Regions from separate parts of the Micromonospora sp. NPDC005205 genome, predicted to be linked through region 2. Evidence: riboswitches for the same ligand, from Rfam matches in the RefSeq annotation. Region 2 holds a riboswitch; the other holds the start of a gene.

Region 1 (8,827 bases), on a different contig from region 2:
CAGCGCGTGTTGTACCCGATCGTGGCCAGGTTGGCTTCGACGACGTCGAATCCTCGCCGCAAGAGGGCGGCGACGTTCTCCACGGAGGGCCGAGGCGCTAACGGATGGTGAAGGTCAGCGGGTTCGAGATGCCGATGCCACCGTGGGAATCATGGACCCGCACGGTGAAGGTGGACGACGTGCCGGCCGACAGGGCCGTCTGGAACTGGTAGCGCTGTCCGCTGTTGGTCGGCGTCACGGCCAGCCGGGTTGCGCCGAGGTACAACTCCACCCGGCTGACGAGATCCCCGGGATCGGTGTCGGCGACGTCGGCGACCAACGTGACGGTCGTCGGCTCGAGGAAGTAGGTCTGCCCGCCGGGGGTGCTCAACGCCACCGCCGGCGGCTGGTTGGTGCCGGTGGACGCCGGCGTCACCACCGTGACCAGCAACGGCGGCGCAGCGCCAGACAGCGACTGGTCGGTGCCGGCCGAGACGTACAGCACGAAGGTGGTGCTGGTGCCGGGCTCCCCGATCGGTGGTGTCCACAGCGCCTCGAACCGGTCACCGGTCGTCCTCACCCCCCGGGCCGCCGTGACGCCGTCCACCCGGAACGACACCGAGGTGATGCTGTGTCCGCCTCCCACGGTCGCGGTCGCCGCCAGCGGGACGGTTCCCGACGTGGTGTACACCGCGCCGGCGGTCGGGCTGAGCCAGGTGACGATCGCCGGCCAGTCAGCGACCGGCGGTGTGGTCGTCCGGGTCGGCGTCACGCTGGGCAGGACGCCGCCGGTGCACGTGACACCGTTGAGCGTGAACGACGCCGGTATGGGGTTGCTGCCCGACCAGGCGCCAACGAAACCGATGTTCGCGGAGCCATTGGTGCCCAGGGTCGCGTTCCAGCCCAGATTGGTCGCGCTGACCTGCTGGCCCGCCTGGGCCCAGGTGGCGCTCCAGGTTTGCGTGAGCCGCTGGTCGACTGCGGGGAACGCGAACCGCAGCGTCCACCCGTTGACTAGGTCACCCAAGTTGGTGACCGCGATGTCGGCGTGGAAGCCACCGGTCCACTGGCTGGTGACGACGTAGTTCACCCGACACCCGGACGCCGCGTTCGCCGCACTGGCGTGTGAGATCGCGGCCATCATCGCGACCATGGCAACAGCGATGGCGGCCACAGCAGTCAGCGACTTCCGCATTGCACACCTCGCCGTAGATAGTTGAACGTCTATGAATATGTCGACTGTCCTGCTGCTCCGCCTTCCTGTCAAGGCACGAACGGCAGTCCTGCCGCCGGCAGGACAACGGACAGCCCGCCCATGGCTGATCGTCCCGGCAGAAACCCGAGCGCCGGGTACGCGACCCCACAATGTGGACCCGGCGAGTGGGCAGATCACCAGACCGACGGCCATCAGTCAGCCTGCGAGACACAGCGCGGGGGCACCCTCTCGTGATGTGGACGCCGGTAGCGGTAGTACCAGCTTCTCAACTAGCAGCAGTCCCCACTCGGGGCTGCAAATCCGGTCACGCAGCCAGGCGGGTCCATGCAGGTCCGAACCCAGAGCCAGCCACGCTGCTCCCAGCCTGCTCCCCACGTAAGCCGCACATACGGCGAAGCCCGTTACCGGCTACTCCGGCAAGGGGCTACTGACCTGCACGAACTGAGAGTGGGCGATGCTGGTGTCGAACCAGCGACCTCTTCGGGGTGAAACAGGACGCCACACCCTCTTTGACCTGCGCAAACGTGGAGCCACAGAAAAGGGTGGGCACAGTTGAGTGACCTTCGATGCCGTTGGACGCAGTTCAAGACCGTTCAGAGCACCCTGTTGCTCCCAACCTGCTCCCCCGGACCGGGCTCGCGGTAGCCAGTGGCGTAGGCGACCACGATCGCGGGCACTGATCCGTTGACTTTCTGTCACTTCGGGTGGTGCTCATCGGCCCGGCGGTCATTGCAAATTCATGCTGTTTCTGTGCTTCGCTCAGTTGCTGCAGCCTCCGAAGCACCCCTCCCAGTTCATCGAACGAGGAGGCTGTTCCGAATCTCATGCCCAGCCGGCCCATGAGTCCCAGTGAAACTCTCAGGTAGCGCGCCGCGATGCTGTGGGCCGAGGCGACCTGACAGCGCCGATGTTGCTGAGGGCGAGCGCGATGTCGAATAAGCCCATTTCATCGTGACGGGGCTGGTCACGGCGGTGGGGTGGGGGCAGGGATCGACGTAGGGCGAGGCTCCCGGCAAGACACCCAGGATCCGATGCTCCAACCGGAAGCCTCGCCGTTGTCTACCCTGCCGCGATTCCCCTGTCCGACCGCGCCCTCAATTGCCTCGCTGGCCTGATCCGCGAACACCGAACGCAGGTAGCGCCTGGCCGGCCGTTCAACAAGTTTGACCCGAGTACCACGCGTTGGATACGGCGTTGGCGCCGCCGATGTCCCACGTTCCCGGACCGATGCACCATGTCCAGTCGTCGCGGGGCCACGTCGCGTCGACGTAGATGAGCACATGGGTGTTCCCGCAGTGGTTGTACCAGGCCGTCACCGCGTCTTCGTAGTAGCCGCAAACCTGCGCGGCGACGTCCTCGCTGCCGGGCTTGGCCTGCTCCGAAACCGCGGTGGTTTCGGGTTGGGACAGGCGGGAGCTGGCGCCCGGACTTGCCTGTGCCACGGTCCCGGACAGGGTGAGTGCGCCGAGGATCGCGGTCACTGCCGAGATCCGAAACGCCGTTCTGTACCCCATTTTCACAATGGTCTCCTGTCAGCCGCCGCTGCGGCCTCGATGATGCTGCTGGCTGCATGAAGTGATCGATGCACTTCCTCGCGCTCCTTCCATCGCGAAAACACGGATCGATGTAACACGCTCAAGTGAATCTTCTTCTGTAAGCCGGAATCAGATTCAACCCTGACTGAGCGGACTTCCTAAGATAAGAGTGCAGGACACAGCCGGGTCTGTCGTTACTGGTGAGCGCACAAGTCTTTAGTCTGCGCGTACTCTCGCGTACTGCTCGCGGAACTGGCGTGGCGAAAGACCGTAGGCGTTGCGGAACGCCTGGCTGAAGTGCGCCGGGCTGGTGAACCCCCACTGGGCGGCGATCGCGTGGATCGGGCGCGCGCCTAGTTGGGGGTTGGCGAGGTCGCGTCGGCACTGCTCCAGGCGACGCTCGCGGACCCAGCCGGCAACCGTGCGCCCTTCCTCGTGGAACAGCTTGTGCAGGTATCGCAACGAGATGTGATGCACTGCGGCAATCGCGTCCGGTGTCAGGCGCGGATCGCCGAGATTCTCTCGGACGAAGGCGTGGATCTGAGCCATCAACGCTCGACGTCGGGTGTGGGAGGGCACCGCACTTTGGACGTCCAGCGCGTTTGCCAGTGCCGCTGTCAACACGTCAATGGTGAGGGTGGACAGCTGGGCGGCGTCCAACGGACTGAGTTCGTCCATGTGCCGGGCAAGGTGCAGCAGGAATTGTGAAGATAACGCGCCGATACCTTGGGCGCCGGGGATGCGAACTGCGCTCAGGCGCCGCAACTCCCAAGGGGGCAACGGCAGTAACAAACGCGGGAAGCGCAGAAGCAGCAGCTGACTAACTGGCACATCCGGGCTGAATTCGGCCAGGTAGGGCCGGGAGGTGTCATACAGAATCAGATCCCCCACGCCGAAATCTGTGCGCTGGCCGTCTTGCGTGATCATGCCGCCACCGCGCACAAGGCAGCCCAGCTTGAACACCTCGGGATCGGCCTGCCGAATGAGCTTGGGAGTGCGGTGGACCGAGTGCGGCATCGTGGTCATTAATGTCGCCTGCACGGGACCGAACTCGCTGATTCCGACCTGAGCTCGAAATCCGGGCTCCCACTGCGATTCACACCGTAAATCGTAGGGCACCCAGAGCTTCGAGTTCACCTCGCGCCAGAAGGCGAACCCGTCTTCAACCGGGACCTCGGTGGTGCTGACTACGTCCATGACTCACCTTCGCACTGTCGCTGCAGGGGTCAGATCACGATAGCCTGGCGTCGATATACCGGCGTTGCGAGTTATGGCGCGGGTCAGGCATTGAGGGCTTTTCATCGTGATGGGCCTGGTCGCGATGGGTGGCGGGCAGCGTATGTCGAGATAGGACGCGGCTCCCGGTAAGACAGCAGGCGACCAAGATCCGATGCCCCAACCGGGAGCCTCACTGTGCTGTCTCACCCGTCTACGGGTCGCGCTGTCCGGCCGCACTCTGAACCACCTGGCCGACCTCATCCGCGCCGAACGCACCCGCCGCCGCGGCATCGAGCTCCCGCAACAACGCGGCGCACATAAGCATCCACACTCTGCGTGATCGGGACTTGACGTGGACGCCATCCCATCCGACCAGATCGACGGCGGGGCGTTCCTCAGACCGCGCCGGCGCCGCGACGGGCGCACCGCGCACGGGTCAGTCGTCTTCGGCACCGTCGAGCAGCGCGCGCCGCAGCGCCAGCCGGTGCTTGCGGCGGATCTCCGCCTCGCGGTACCGCCGCCGGTCACCGTCGGTCTCCGGTAGCAGCGGCGGCACCGTACGAGGCTGGCCGTCGTCGTCGATCGCGACCATGACCAGGTGAGCGGTGGCCACGTCGGTGGGCGGCACCGCCCGGTCCCACCGGTCGGCGGTCACCTTGACCGCCACCTCCATCGAGCTGCGACCGGCCCAGGTGATCCGGGCGTCGACGTGCACGACGTCGCCGACCCGCACCGCGCGCAGGAACGCGGTCTCGTCGATCGCGGCGGTGACCGCCGGCCCGTCGGAGTGGCGGGCGGCGACCACCCCGGCCACCGAGTCGATGAGATTGAGGATCCGGCCGCCGTGGACCGTACCCATCAGGTTGGTGTGATGCTGGTCCATGATCTGCGACAGGGTCAGGTGCGACGCCGACGGCGCTCGGCCGGCGATCGTGGTGGTGTCGTGCACAGCGGTAGTCCGTCCCTCGGGAAACCACACCGCCGGAACACGGGCACACGCTGACGAGGACACACCGGCGCACACCGCCCGGCACGTCACCCGCTCAGCCCACCCGCGAGGCCGACGGCAGCGCACACGGTTGTGTACGCGGCGCGGGCAGGTCTTCGGACTCGCGGGCCCGACCGGCTCCACGCCGGTCCCCTACTGGCCGTCGCTTCCCAGGCCACTGGCCCAGTGCTGATGACGGCGGTCGTTCCCACTCACCGCTGCGGGGCAGCCCCGGATTCCCACCGGGTTCCCTCTTACGACGCCCAGCCGGTCACGACGGGGCGAACCAGCGCCACCGGGAGCATAGCTGGCCAGGGGCGACGGCCCCTCAGCCCGGCCGACCACCCGGGAGGTGTTCGGCTTTAGCCATGTGAGGAAAAAGTTCGTCACCTCTTGTAAAAAGTCTCAGCCCAGTGAGGATATTCAGATGCGTCGTCACCCTCAGATTCCTGGGCGGGTGGTCTCGGGCCTCCTCGCGCTCCTCCTCGCCTCGGCGGTCGCTCTCCTCGCGTCCGCCCAGCCCGCCGCAGCTCACGGGACCCTCGCCATGTCCACACCGGCGAGCGGCGCAACCGTGCGCGAGCCGTTGACGTCGGTGCAGCTGTTCTTCACCGAGAAGGCCGCTGCCAACGCGTTCTTCACGATCACCGCGCCGGGTGGCATCCGGGTCGACAATGGCTGGTCGTACGGGGAGCCGAAGCCGCTGGACAAGCCGGTGCGCGAGTACTTCCTGGTCAACGGCCAGTTCGAGCCACGCGAGTACACAACCGGGTTCCCCGCGACGGTGGCGGTCGCGCACCTGCCAGCCAAGGGCCAGTACTCGGTGAGCTACCTGTCGGTCGCCTCGGACGGGGACCCCGTACGCGGCACCTTGACCTTCCGCTACGACGGGCCGGTGACGGCGGCGCCCAAGGGGTGGAGCCCGCCGTCGACCCAGCCAGATCCGGCGCTGTTGGCCACCGCCGAGCAACACGGGTCGTCCGGGCAGGCGTCGGCGGTGCCGACAGTCGCGGCCGAGACGGCGGTTCCGCCGTCCGCGGCAGCGGCTGCGCCGACCGGATCGACTGACGAAAGCGGCCCCGGAGCGGTCGCGTGGGTCGGCCTGGCGGTGGTCGCGGTGGCGGCGGCGGCGGCCGGATTCGTCGTCTGGCGTCGGCGGACGACCCCCACCGGCAGACCCGCCGGCCGGGGCCGTACCGCGTCGGCGACATCCGCTCGACGCGGCGCCGGCACCCGTCCCGGGACCAGGACCGCCGGCACCAGGATCGCCAGCGCCAAGGCCACCGGCGCCAAGGGCGCCGGTAGCAAGCCCGCCGCTGCCAGAACCGGCGGCGGCAGAGCGGTCGGTGGCAGGACCGACGCAGACAGGAGCCTCGCGGCGACCGGCAGCGGTACGCAGACCTCGGACGGTAAGCGGCGACCCAGCGCCGTGCCGGCCGCGCGTAAGGACACCGCCGTCGTCGTGGCTCGGACCGGCGTCGCTGTCGATCCAACTCCGACCGCTGAGGACGCGAAAGCCCCCGCCACGACGGACAGTCGACTGCCCGTCGACTCCGGGGCATCGCCCGACCCGGATTTCGCCACGGCGACGCCCGGGTCCCGGCTGAGCAACACCAGCCTGGCACTGTTCGTCGGTACCCTGGTGCTGGCCCTGCTCGGCGGGTTCGGGTTGGCGCGCATCAGCGGCAACGAGGGCCCGGCCGCCAACAACGCCCGGCAGCCGGCGGGCGGTCCGCCCGCCTCCGGCCCGGAAGGGTCCGCGGCCGACGGACACCAACACCCGGCGGGCACCGGGCCGCACACGCACCGGGGCGACGGCGTCACGGGCGAGACGCTGGCCACCGGGACGACCGTCAGCGCCGGCGGGTACACGCTGCAACCGCTGGAACGAACCCAACCCGCCGGGGTACGCGCCGACTACCGCTTCCGCATCGTCGGCACCGACCGGCAGCCGGCGACTCGCTTCGCGGTCGTCCACGACAAGCCGTTGCACATGATCGTCGTGGGCCGTGACCTGAGCGGCTACCAGCACCTGCACCCGACGATGGCACCCGACGGCACCTGGAGCGTCCCCATGACGCTGGCCCGACCCGGCGGCTACCGCGTCTACGCCGACTTCTCCGTCACCGCTGCCAACGGCACGCCGCTGCCGCTCGTGCTGGGCGTCGACCACACAGTGCCCGGTGCGCACACCCCGACCGCGCTGCCGCCGGCACAGGCGCAGGCGACGGCTGGTCCGTACACGGTGTCGATGACCGGCACCCCGACGGTGGGGGTGACGGCGCCGATCCACTTCCAGGTCGCCAGCGCCGACACGGCAACGCCCGCGCAGCTGGAGCGATACCTTGCCGCGTACGGGCACCTGGTGGTGGTTCGTGAGGGTGACCTCGGCTACGTGCACGTGCACCCCGAGCCGGAGCTGGTCGACGGGACTGTCAAGTTCTGGCTGACCGCGCCGAGTTCAGGCCGGTACCGGGCCTTCTTCGACTTCCAGGTCGCCGGCAAGGTGCACGCCGGGGAGTTCACGATCAACGTTCCCTGAGCCCGGAACTTTCTCCCTGCTGCGGCCGACCAACCTCCCAGCAGCAACCATCGGAGGAAGAACACATGCGCGCCACCAGCCCGAACGTTTCACGCCGCCGCTCGGCCGCGATCCTCGCCGCCGCGATCCTGACGGTGGGCGCCGCCGGGTGCGGATCGTCCGACTCTCCGTCGACCGCGCAGACGAGCCCGTCCGCGTCGGCCCCGGCCAACCCGGACGCTGGTGTGCTCGGCATTCGTGACCCGTGGGTGAAGGCGGCCGACAAGGGCATGACGGCGGCCTTCGGGACCCTGGTCAACGACGGCGACAGCGATGTCACGGTGACGGGCGCCACGAACCCCCTGTCACCGATGGAGCTGCACGAGATGACCATGAAGGACGGCAAGATGGTCATGCAGGCCAAGCAGGGTGGCGTCGTGATCAAGGCCAAGAGCACGCATGCGCTGGAGCCTGGCGGCGACCACCTCATGCTGATGAACCTCACCAAGCCCGTTCAGGCCGGCGACGAGTTGACCTTCACGCTGACCTTCGCCGACGGCAGGACCCAGCAGTTCAGCGCCGTGGCCAAGCCGTTCACCGGGGCGCAGGAGAGCTACGCCCCCGGGCACGGTCAGCCCATGCCCGGCGTGAGCGCCACGCCGGAGATGAGCATGAGCCCGTCATCGTGACGCAGACGCCACCCGTCCGGCCGATGAGCAGGCGCGGCCTGCTCACCGGCGGTGCCCTGGCTGCCGGAGGGGCCCTGGCCGGCGGCGCCGCCATCGCCACGACCCGAACCGGCAGCGGGCAACCACCGGCCGCCGCCGACACCACGCCGGTGGCGAGCGTCGGCGGCCTGGTCGAGCCGTTCCATGGCGCCCGGCAGGCAGGGGTGTCCACCGAACCGCAGGCGCACGCGTCGTTCGTGGCGCTCACAGTGCGGGCCGGCACCGACCGGGCCGCGCTGGGCCGGATGTTGCGGCTGCTCACCGACGACGCCGCCCGGCTCACCCAGGGCCGACCCGCGTTGGCCGACACCGAGGCCGAACTCGGGCTGCTGCCGGCACGGCTGACAGTGACCTTCGGCTTCGGGCCGGGCCTCTACCGGGCGGCCGGCGTCGCCGACCGCCGGCCGGCATCAGTCACCGAACTGCCGTCGTTCCGCATCGACCGACTTCAGCCGGCCTGGTCCGGCGGTGATCTGCTGCTGCAGATCTGCGCGGACGACGCGATCTCCGTCGCCCACGCCCAGCGGGTCCTGATCAAGGACAGCCGCCCGTTCGCGACAGTGCGGTGGGTCCAGCAGGGCTTCCGACGCAGCCCTGGTGTCGAGCCGGGCGGCCACACCCAACGCAACCTGTTCGGTCAGC
Region 2 (8,827 bases):
GCGGCGTCAACACCATCGCCCGCACCATCGGCAGCAGCATCGGCGCGGCGGTCGTGGCGGCCGTCATCACCTCGAACAGCACCCCACAGGGGCTACCCACCGACACGGCGTTCACCGCCGGCTTCTGGGTGTGCGCGGGCGTCGCGGTCCTGGCCGTCTTCGCGGCACTCGCCCTGCCCTCAGCGCGCCGCCGCCACGAGCAGGCCCTTGCCGCCGGTGTCGACGACCTCCCGCCCGAGCCGGTCGAGCTGCACCTGCCCATTCGGCAGCACTGAGCAAGCGGCGCACAGGCGCAGGCCGTGCCCACCAGGAGTGGGCACGGCCTACGCCGTTCGGTGTGACCTCGACCTGCTCGCTATCCGCCCAGTCGAAGGTGCCAGCGCGCACCCTGGCTGGTGAGCCGGACGACAGCCAACGGCTCGACGTCCACCTGCCGGTACGTCGCCATCGGAAGGCCGAGGGCGTGCACCACCGCGACCCGGATCACCAGTGGGTGGGTGACCGCGATGACTCGTCCACCGGCCCGGTGCTGCGCGTCCAGCCAGCTGCCGACCCGATCCCGCACCGCCGTGACGGACTCACCGCCGTGCGGCGCGCAGTCCGGGGCGGACAACCAGTCGTGCAGTGCCTGCGGCTGCGATTCAGCGACCTCCTCAAGCGATCGCCCGGACCAGTCCCCGTAGTCACAGTCGGCCAACGCGGTCTCGACCGTCGGCAGCAGGCCGAAGGCGTCGGCGGTCTGTCGGGCGGCCACCGCGGGGCTGGACAGGCAGGTGGCGTTCTCCCCGAGGGGCCAACGCCGGTCCGCACCCGCGTGGGCCTGGGCGAGCGTGGCACGCAGGCCACCCTCGTCCAGGCCGTCGCCGGCACCGCCGAAGCGGGCCCGGCGCAGCGCGGCGGTGTGAGCGTGGGCGACCAGCCGAAGGCTGGTGCCGGTCACGTGCTCGGCAGCGCGGTGCCGGCCCGGCGACGCCGCTCGTGGTGCATCAGGGCCGCGAACAGCAGGCCGATGCCGGTCCAGAGCACGACCTGGGTGCCGAGCGAGGCCAACCGGAAACTCCACAACAGGGTCGCCGGGAAGTCCGCCGGAACCTCCTGGAAGGAGGGCATCACCACGTACGACACTGCCGTGACCAGGAGAAAGCCGCCCACGGCCGCGGCGGCGCGAAGCCACGTCGGCGCGTGGGCACCGACCGACCGGTAGCCCAGCGAGCCGGCCCACACGGCCACCAGCCCGAGCACCACCATCAACAGGTAGGTGACGGTCCGTTGGTTGATGGTGGCCGGGTCGCCGACCGCCGGTGGGTTCGCCGGGTACTTGAGGAACGGCACGATCACCGCACCGACCAGCGCCGCGCCGGCCAGCAGCAGACCCCACCGCCCGTCGTCGTCGCCGCGCCGCCGCCGGGCCAGCAGGACGTACGCCGTGGCCAGCAGGCCACCCATCGCGGCCCCGAACAGGGCGGTGGCCAGGAAGAGGCCGCCCCGCTGACCCGTCCGGCTGACCAGGGCGTCCTCGTGATCGTGCGCACCAACGGCAGGCTCGGCGTGCGTCGCCGCCTCCTCGATGGCGATGGCCGCCTCGACGTGCGGTTCGCCGGCGACGTACGCGAACGCCCCGGCGAGCAGGCCGGCGATCAGGCCGGCCAGCAGCCCGCGGACGAGGACGGCGAGGAACGGGGGAGTGCTGGTGGTGGTCAGTGGCACGGGACGCCCAGCAGGTGCCGGCCGTCGTGCATCAGCTCGTGCAGGTACATCCCACTGCGCGACACCGCCCCCTGGTCGAAGGCGACGAGATACGTCAGCAGGGCGAGCGCGGCAACGGTCGCCAGAGCAGTCCACAAGAGACGGGCACTGCCAGCGGGGTGCACCACCGGCTGGCTGGTAGCGGAGCTAGACATGAATACACGAACCTCCCCAGGGATGACGCGTCCCCATCGCAAGGCTGCGGACGACCGAGCGTCCTGGCTCGCGGACCCCGATGGTGATTGGGGAACCGCTCACAGTGGCGCGACCGCGCCGGATTCACACCGGCTTCCCTCGCGTCGCCGCAGATAGTGCGTCGACGGTATCGGTGCCGCCTCAGGCGGTCAACCCGGACCCGTGCCCCGGACGCGTCAGTGCACCGGCGCGTCGACGAGGCGGACCAGCCGCAGGTGCCGGGTGGATTCGTCAGACCAAAAGGCGACACTGCCGGAGGCCGGTCGTGGTGCGCGTTCGGGACTCGACAACAGGCTGTTACCGCTAACATGGTCAATCTGCCAGATCGGCTCCGTGGCTCCGGGTTGACCCGGAGGGTTCGATCAGCGGCGGGGCGGGGTGTGCTGTGGACGAGAACGCGCCAGGGACGGGTCCGGTGACGACCGGCGAGGTCGCGCGACGAGCGGGCATCGTCGACGCGCACCATCACCTCTGGGTCCGGGCGCGGCACCCACAGCCCTGGATCGATCCGCACACCATGGCCGCGATCGACGACGACTTCACACCGGTCGAGCTCGCCCCGGCGACCCGGGCCGCCGGGGTCACCCAGACCGTGGTCGTCCAGTCCGTCGCCGTTCGGTCGGAGACGCCCGAGTTGCTCGGCATCGCGGCCGACGACCCGCTCGTCGCCGGGGTCGTCGGCTGGGTCGACCTCACCGCGGCCGATGTCGACCGTCGCCTCGCCCGACTACGCGGGGCGCGCGGCGGCGAACGGCTGGTCGGGATCCGGCACCTGGTCCAGTCCGAACCCGACCCGACCTATCTCGATCGCCCCGAGGTGCGGCGCGGCATCGCCGCGGTCGGTGCCGCGGGTCTCGCCTTCGACCTCCTGGTGCGCCACCGTCAGCTGCCGGCGGCCGTCCGGCTCGTCCGCGACCTGCCCCAGGTGCGGTTCGTCCTGGACCACCTCGGCAAGCCCCCGCTCGGACGCGCCGATCTCGGCGACTGGCAGCGCGACCTGCGGGCGCTCGCGGCCGAGTCCAACACCACGGCGAAGCTCTCCGGCCTGGTGACCGAAGTGGATGGTGGGTCCTGGACCGCGGCCGACCTGCGGCCCGCGGTCGAGCACGCCCTCGACGTGTTCGGGCCGGATCGGCTGATGTTCGGCTCGGACTGGCCGGTGTGCCTGCTCGCCACTTCGTACAACCGCTGGGTCGCCGTCCTCGGTGACCTGCTGGACCCGCTGTCCGACGACGAGCGGGCCGCGATCTGGCGCCGGACCGCCGGCCGTGTCTACCAGCTGGCCCCGTCCTGAGACTGCAGCGCCTTTCGGCCTGGGGACATAGCATGTTATCGATAACATGCTGGCGGTGGCAGTCGGTGTCGATTTGGTCAGACGTATGGCTTCGATGGCACAGGTAACGATGGCAAAACATGCCCGCAAGACCTTGGCAACATACGTGAATGCGTGGCAAGGTAACGCCTGATCGCGGGAAACATCCGACCTATCTCCAAGGTTGTGCGGGCACCTCGCCGCACCGCCGGCCGAGCGGGGTCGGTCGCTCACAGACGTTCGGCTCGTCGGCGGGTCCCCGTCGGACGCCGGCGCCACGCTTGAGGAGGTCAGGTCCGACGATGAGTAGCGCCGAGGCAACCGCCGGCACACAGCGCGGCGAACTCAGCGACTGGTTCCGGGAACGGATCTCCCACGCCGTCTCCGAGTTCACCGCCGCGACCGCGTTGGTCGTCCTGTTCATCGCCTTGACCTTCGCGAGTCCCTACTTCCTGACTGCGGACAACCTCTTCAACATCGGGGCCCAGACGGCGGTGATCGCCATCATCGCCACCGCCCAGACGATGGTCATCATCACGAAGGGCATCGACCTGTCCGTGGGGTCGGTCGCCGCGCTCGCCGGCGTGTTGGGCGCGATGGTCGTGCGCGACCTCGGCTTCTCGCTCTGGGCGGCGACGGCGGTCGCGATCGGCGTGGGCGCGCTGGCCGGGCTGCTGAACGGGCTGCTGGTAACGGTGGCCCGGATTCCGCCGTTCATCGCGACGTTGGGGACCATGTCCGTGGGCCGAGGCCTGGTCTTCATCATCACCGGTGCGGTCGGCGTCTACGGCCTTCCCCGGTCCTTCCAACTGCTCGGCAACGGGCAGATCCTCGGCATTCCGTTCGCCGTGGTGATCACCGTCCTGGTCGCCGTCGGGGTCGCCTTCCTGCTCTCCCAGACCCGCTTCGGTCAGTACACCTACGCCATGGGCTCCAATTTGGAGGCGGCCCGCCGCTCCGGTATCCGGGTCGGGCGGCACCTGACCGGGGTGTACGTGCTGGCCGGCGTGCTGGTCGGGCTGGGCGGCATGATCGCCGCCTCCCGGGTCAACTCCGGCCAGCCCAACTACGGGATCTCACTGGAACTCGACGTCATCGCCGCCGCCGTCATCGGCGGAGCCAGCCTGTTCGGCGGGCAGGGCCGGATCGTCGGGACCATCATCGGCGCGTTCCTCATCGCCCTGGTCCGCAACGGCGCCGTCCTGCTCGACATCAGCATCCACTACCAGCAGGTGATCGTCGGCGTGATCATCTGGGCCGCCGTCTACTTCGACCAGTACCGCCGCCGGCGGCTGGAATCACGGGGTTGACATGCCATTCCGAGAGTCCGAACGAGGAAGGACACACACCATGGCACACACCACCACCAGCCGGCGGACGCGAGGACGACTCCTGCGCGTGCAGGCGATCCTGGCCGCGGCCGCAGCGACCGCCCTGCTCAGCGCCTGCGGCGGCGTCGAGGTCCGTGACGGCGGCGGCGACAGCGCGACCAAGGACGCGAGCGGCCCGTTGAAGCTCGCCGTCGTACCCAAGGCGGTCGGCGCCGACTACTGGAACACCGTCAAGGCGGGCGCCGAGTGCGCCGCGCAGCGCGCGGGGGACGTCACCGTCCAGTGGGACGGGGTGACCGCCGAGACCGACGTCGAGGGCCAGGTCAACCTGATCCAGAACTTCGTCACCAAGAAGGTCGACGGCATCGTCTACGCAGCGACCGACTCCAGCGCGCTGGCACCGGCGACCGACAAGGCGCTCAGCGCCAACATCCCGGTCGCCATGATCGACTCTGGCACCAGCCCGCAGCCGTCGAACGTGCCCCTCTTCGCCACCGACAACCGTGCGTCGGCGACCGAGGCGGCCAAGCTGCTCGCCACCGAGCTCGGCCCCGGCAACCACGAGGTGGCGCTCGTCGAGTTCCAGCCCGGATCGCAGACCAACACCGAGCGGGTCGACGGCTTCAAGGCCGGCCTCGCCCAGTACCCCAACCTGAAGCTGGTCGGCCAACAGCCGAGCAAGAGCGACGTCAACGAGGCCCGACGGGTCACCGAGAACATCCTCACCGCCAACCCCAACCTGAAGGGTGTCTTCGCGGCCAACGAGCCGAGCGTGCTCGGTGCCGCGCAGGCCATCCAGGCCGCCGGCAAGTCCGGCAAGGTGGTCATCATCGGGTGGGACGCCGCCCCGGACGAGATCGCCGGGGTACGCAACGGCCAGATCTCGGCGCTGGTCGTGCAGAACCCGTTCAAGATGGGCTACTTCGGCGTCGACAAGATGGTCAAGCACCTTCGGGACAAGGCGCCGCTGGCGTCGGCCGACACCGGCGTCACCTTCGTCACCAAGGAGAACATCGACTCGGCGGAGATCAAGGCGGTGCTCGAGCCCAGCTGCGCCAACCCGCCGGTGCAGTGATGGGTGTGAACCCCACGGCCACCAAGACCAGCGACCAGCAACCCACCGACGCGGAGCCGCCGGTCCTCGAAGCCCGCGGCATCGTCAAGCGGTTCGGGCACGTCGAGGCGTTGCGCGGCGCCGACTTCACGGTCCGCCGCGGTGAGGTCGTCGCGCTGATCGGCGACAACGGCGCCGGCAAGAGCACCCTGATCAAGACCCTGTCCGGTGTGCACCCGCCGGACGAGGGCGAGATCCGGGTCGGCGGCCGTCCGGTCCAGTTCTCCACCCCCGTCGACGCCCGGCGGGCAGGGGTGGAGACCGTCTACCAGGACCTCGCCGTCGCCGACGACCTCAGCGTCGCCGCCAACCTGTATCTCGGCCGGGAGATCCTTCGCTCTGGACCACTCGGCCGGCTCGGGCTGCTGGACAAGCGCGCCATGCGCCACGGCGCCGCCGCCGCCCTGGACGAACTGGGCGTACGGATCCCCCGGGTCACCACCCCCATCGCGATGCTGTCCGGTGGGCAGCGGCAGTGCGTGGCGGTGGCCCGGGCCATCATCTGGGCGACCAACGTGGTCATCCTCGACGAGCCCACCGCGGCCCTGGGTGTGGTCCAGACCGGGCGGGTGCTCGACGTCGTCCGGCGGGCCCGCGACGCCGGCATGTCGGTGGTGCTGGTGAGCCACAACATGCCGCAGGTCCTCGAGATCGCCGACCGCGTCGAGGTGCTGCGCCTCGGCCGGCGCGCGGCCCAGCTCCGCGCCGACGAGGCCACCACCGACGATCTGGTCGCCGCGATGACCGGCAGCACCAGCGTGGGTCGGGACGAGCGGTGAGGGCCGCCGTCCAGGGAGGCGCCCGCGGTCCCGCGGGTCCGACGAGCCGCGGCGGCGCTGCACCGCCGCTGCGGCTGAGCCCACTGGGCTTCGGCGCCTCCCAGGGCGGCAATCTCTACCGGGCGACGTCCGACGAGCAGTTCGCCGCCGCCGTGGACACCGCGTGGGCAGGCGGCATCCGATACTTCGACACCGCACCGCACTACGGGCTGGGCCTGTCCGAACGACGCCTGGGCGCGGCCCTGCGCTCCCGCCCCCGCGGCGAGTACGTGGTGTCGACGAAGGTCGGCCGGCTGCTCGTGCCGTCACCGGAGACGGCGCACCAGCGGGATCCGGAGGGGTTCGACGTTCCCGCCGATCACCGCCGGATCTGGGACTTCAGCCGCGACGGCGTCCGCCGTTCGCTGGAGGCGAGCCTTCGGCGCACCGGCCTGGACCGGATCGACGTGGTGTATCTGCATGACCCCGACGAGCACTGGCAGCAGGCCGCCAACGAGGCGATCCCGGCCCTGGTGGAGCTGCGGGAGCAGGGCGTGATCGGTGCCGTCGGGGCGGGAATGAACCAGTCGGCGATGCTGGCCCGCTTCGTGGCGGAGACCGACGTGGACGTGGTGATGTGCGCCGGCCGGTACACCCTGTTGGAACAGGGCGCGCTGACCGACCTGCTGCCCGTCGCGCAGGCCCGCCACGTCGGTGTGGTGGTCGCCGGTGTCTACAACTCCGGGCTGCTGGCCCGGGACATGCCGCCGACCGACGCCGTCTACGACTACCAGCAGGCGCAGGCAGAGGTGATCGACCACGCCCGCCGGATAGCGCGGGTCTGTCAGACGTACGGCGTCACGTTGCCCCAGGCGGCGTTGGCGTTCGTCCGTCGTCACCCGGCCGTGGTCTCGACCGTTGTCGGCATGCGGGACGACGTCCAGGTGACCGAGACCCTCCGTCGGTCCGGTGTCGACGTCCCGGATCAACTCTGGACGGCGTTGTACGACGAGGGGCTGCTCGACGTACAGCCGTGAGGGTCGGTCACGACCGGGCCGTCTCGATGCTGGCGTCAGCGTCGTCGGGTAACCCCTGCAACGACTCCTCCACACCGATCAGGTGGTTGGCCATCCGGGTGCGTGCCCGTTCCGGGTCGCGTGCCACGAGGGCCTTCAGGATCGCCACGTGCTCGTCATGGGTGCGCAGGTCCGCGCCCTCCTCGTGCAGACTCCGCCAGAGCCGGCCACGGATGGTGCGCCCGGCGAAGGCTTCGATCAGACCGACGAGCACCGGATTCTCGGCGTGCACCGCGATGATCCGGTGAAAGGCGATGTCGATCTCCATGATCCGCTCGTGGTCCGGCGGTGCCTGGCCGACCAACCGGGCCGCCTCTTCGAGCAGGTCACCCGCCTGGGCCAGGGCCTCGTCGGTGATCCTGGTCGCCGCCAGGCAGGCGGCCTCGCACTCCAGCAGCCGGCGGACGGTGTGGATGTGCCGGGGGTCGCCCTGGCCCTGGAAGTCGACCACGAAATTCATCGGGGCCAGCAGCTGTGGCGCGTCGAGGTTGGTGACGTAGGTGCCGTCGCCCTGACGGATGTTGACGATCCCCAGGATCGACAGGGCCGACATCCCCTCGCGCAGGGAACCTCGCGAGACGCCGAGCTGCTCGGCGAGGTCCTTCTCGATGGGCAACCGGTCCCCGGGCCGGAACTGCCCTTCGAGGATCATCCGTTTGATGCCGTTGACCACTTCGTCGGTGCGAGACATGACCCCCCCTAACGGCCGGCGGGGGTGGCCTTCCCACCCGCGATCACGTACGCCGCCTCCGGAGATGACACGGTAGTCGGGTCTGTCGCCGCCCAGTAGTGGCCGTCGGGGAACCGGTAGAGCGCCACCGACTCCTGACGCATCCGGGTGGAGTAGCCGGGCTGGCTGGGCAGGACGTATCCGCTGCCGGAACCGGTGTCGCGGATGATGCAGGGATCGGTGAAGTGCTCGTGCAGGTGGTCGACGAACTCGGTGACCCGGTTGGTGAGGTCTCCCGAGATCGCGACGTAGTCGAGCACCGACACGTGTTGGACCATCTCGCACAGCCCGACACCACCGGCGTGCGGGCACACCGGGACGTTGAACTTCGCGGCGAGCAGCAGCACGGCGACGATCTCGTTGATGCTGGCCAACCTGCCGGTGTCGAGCTGGCAGAAGTCGATGGCCTCGGCCTGGAAGAGCTGCTTGAACATCACCCGGTTGTGGCAGTGTTCGCCGGTGGCGACGCCGATCGGAGCGACGGCGCGGCGGACGGCCGCGTGGCCCAGGATGTCGTCGGGGCTGGTCGGCTCCTCGATCCACAGTGGCGTGAAGCGGGCGAGGG

Evidence for each region. A riboswitch is a leader RNA that binds a small molecule or an ion and turns the genes downstream of it on or off. The one in region 2 is predicted to bind cobalamin.
Region 1: linked by a shared signal. The riboswitch ahead of ABZU43_RS10380 (acyl-CoA thioesterase) and the one ahead of ABZU43_RS32015 (CbtB-domain containing protein) in region 2 are both predicted to bind cobalamin.

Annotation. Positions count from the first base shown of each region.
Region 1 covers NZ_JBEXHV010000004.1:130,486-139,312, forward strand. The annotation lists gene ABZU43_RS10360 (DNA cytosine methyltransferase) at 1-83, opposite strand, end outside; gene ABZU43_RS10365 (cellulose binding domain-containing protein) at 98-1,174, opposite strand; gene ABZU43_RS10370 (DUF6355 family natural product biosynthesis protein) at 2,350-2,676, opposite strand; gene ABZU43_RS10375 (helix-turn-helix domain-containing protein) at 2,947-3,927, opposite strand; gene ABZU43_RS10380 (acyl-CoA thioesterase) at 4,385-4,897, opposite strand; cobalamin riboswitch at 5,026-5,242, opposite strand; gene ABZU43_RS10385 (copper resistance protein CopC) at 5,364-7,478, shown strand; gene ABZU43_RS10390 (copper chaperone PCu(A)C) at 7,544-8,146, shown strand; gene ABZU43_RS10395 (Dyp-type peroxidase) at 8,170-8,827, shown strand, end outside.
Region 2 covers NZ_JBEXHV010000031.1:36,943-45,769, forward strand. The annotation lists gene ABZU43_RS32000 (MFS transporter) at 1-275, shown strand, start outside; gene ABZU43_RS32005 (histidine phosphatase family protein) at 356-940, opposite strand; gene ABZU43_RS32010 (CbtA family protein) at 937-1,707, opposite strand; gene ABZU43_RS32015 (CbtB-domain containing protein) at 1,698-1,901, opposite strand; cobalamin riboswitch at 1,936-2,091, opposite strand; gene ABZU43_RS32020 (amidohydrolase family protein) at 2,357-3,235, shown strand; gene ABZU43_RS32025 (ABC transporter permease) at 3,556-4,563, shown strand; gene ABZU43_RS32030 (ABC transporter substrate-binding protein) at 4,604-5,659, shown strand; gene ABZU43_RS32035 (ATP-binding cassette domain-containing protein) at 5,659-6,477, shown strand; gene ABZU43_RS32040 (aldo/keto reductase) at 6,474-7,493, shown strand; gene ABZU43_RS32045 (FadR/GntR family transcriptional regulator) at 7,501-8,223, opposite strand; gene ABZU43_RS32050 (enolase C-terminal domain-like protein) at 8,232-8,827, opposite strand, start outside.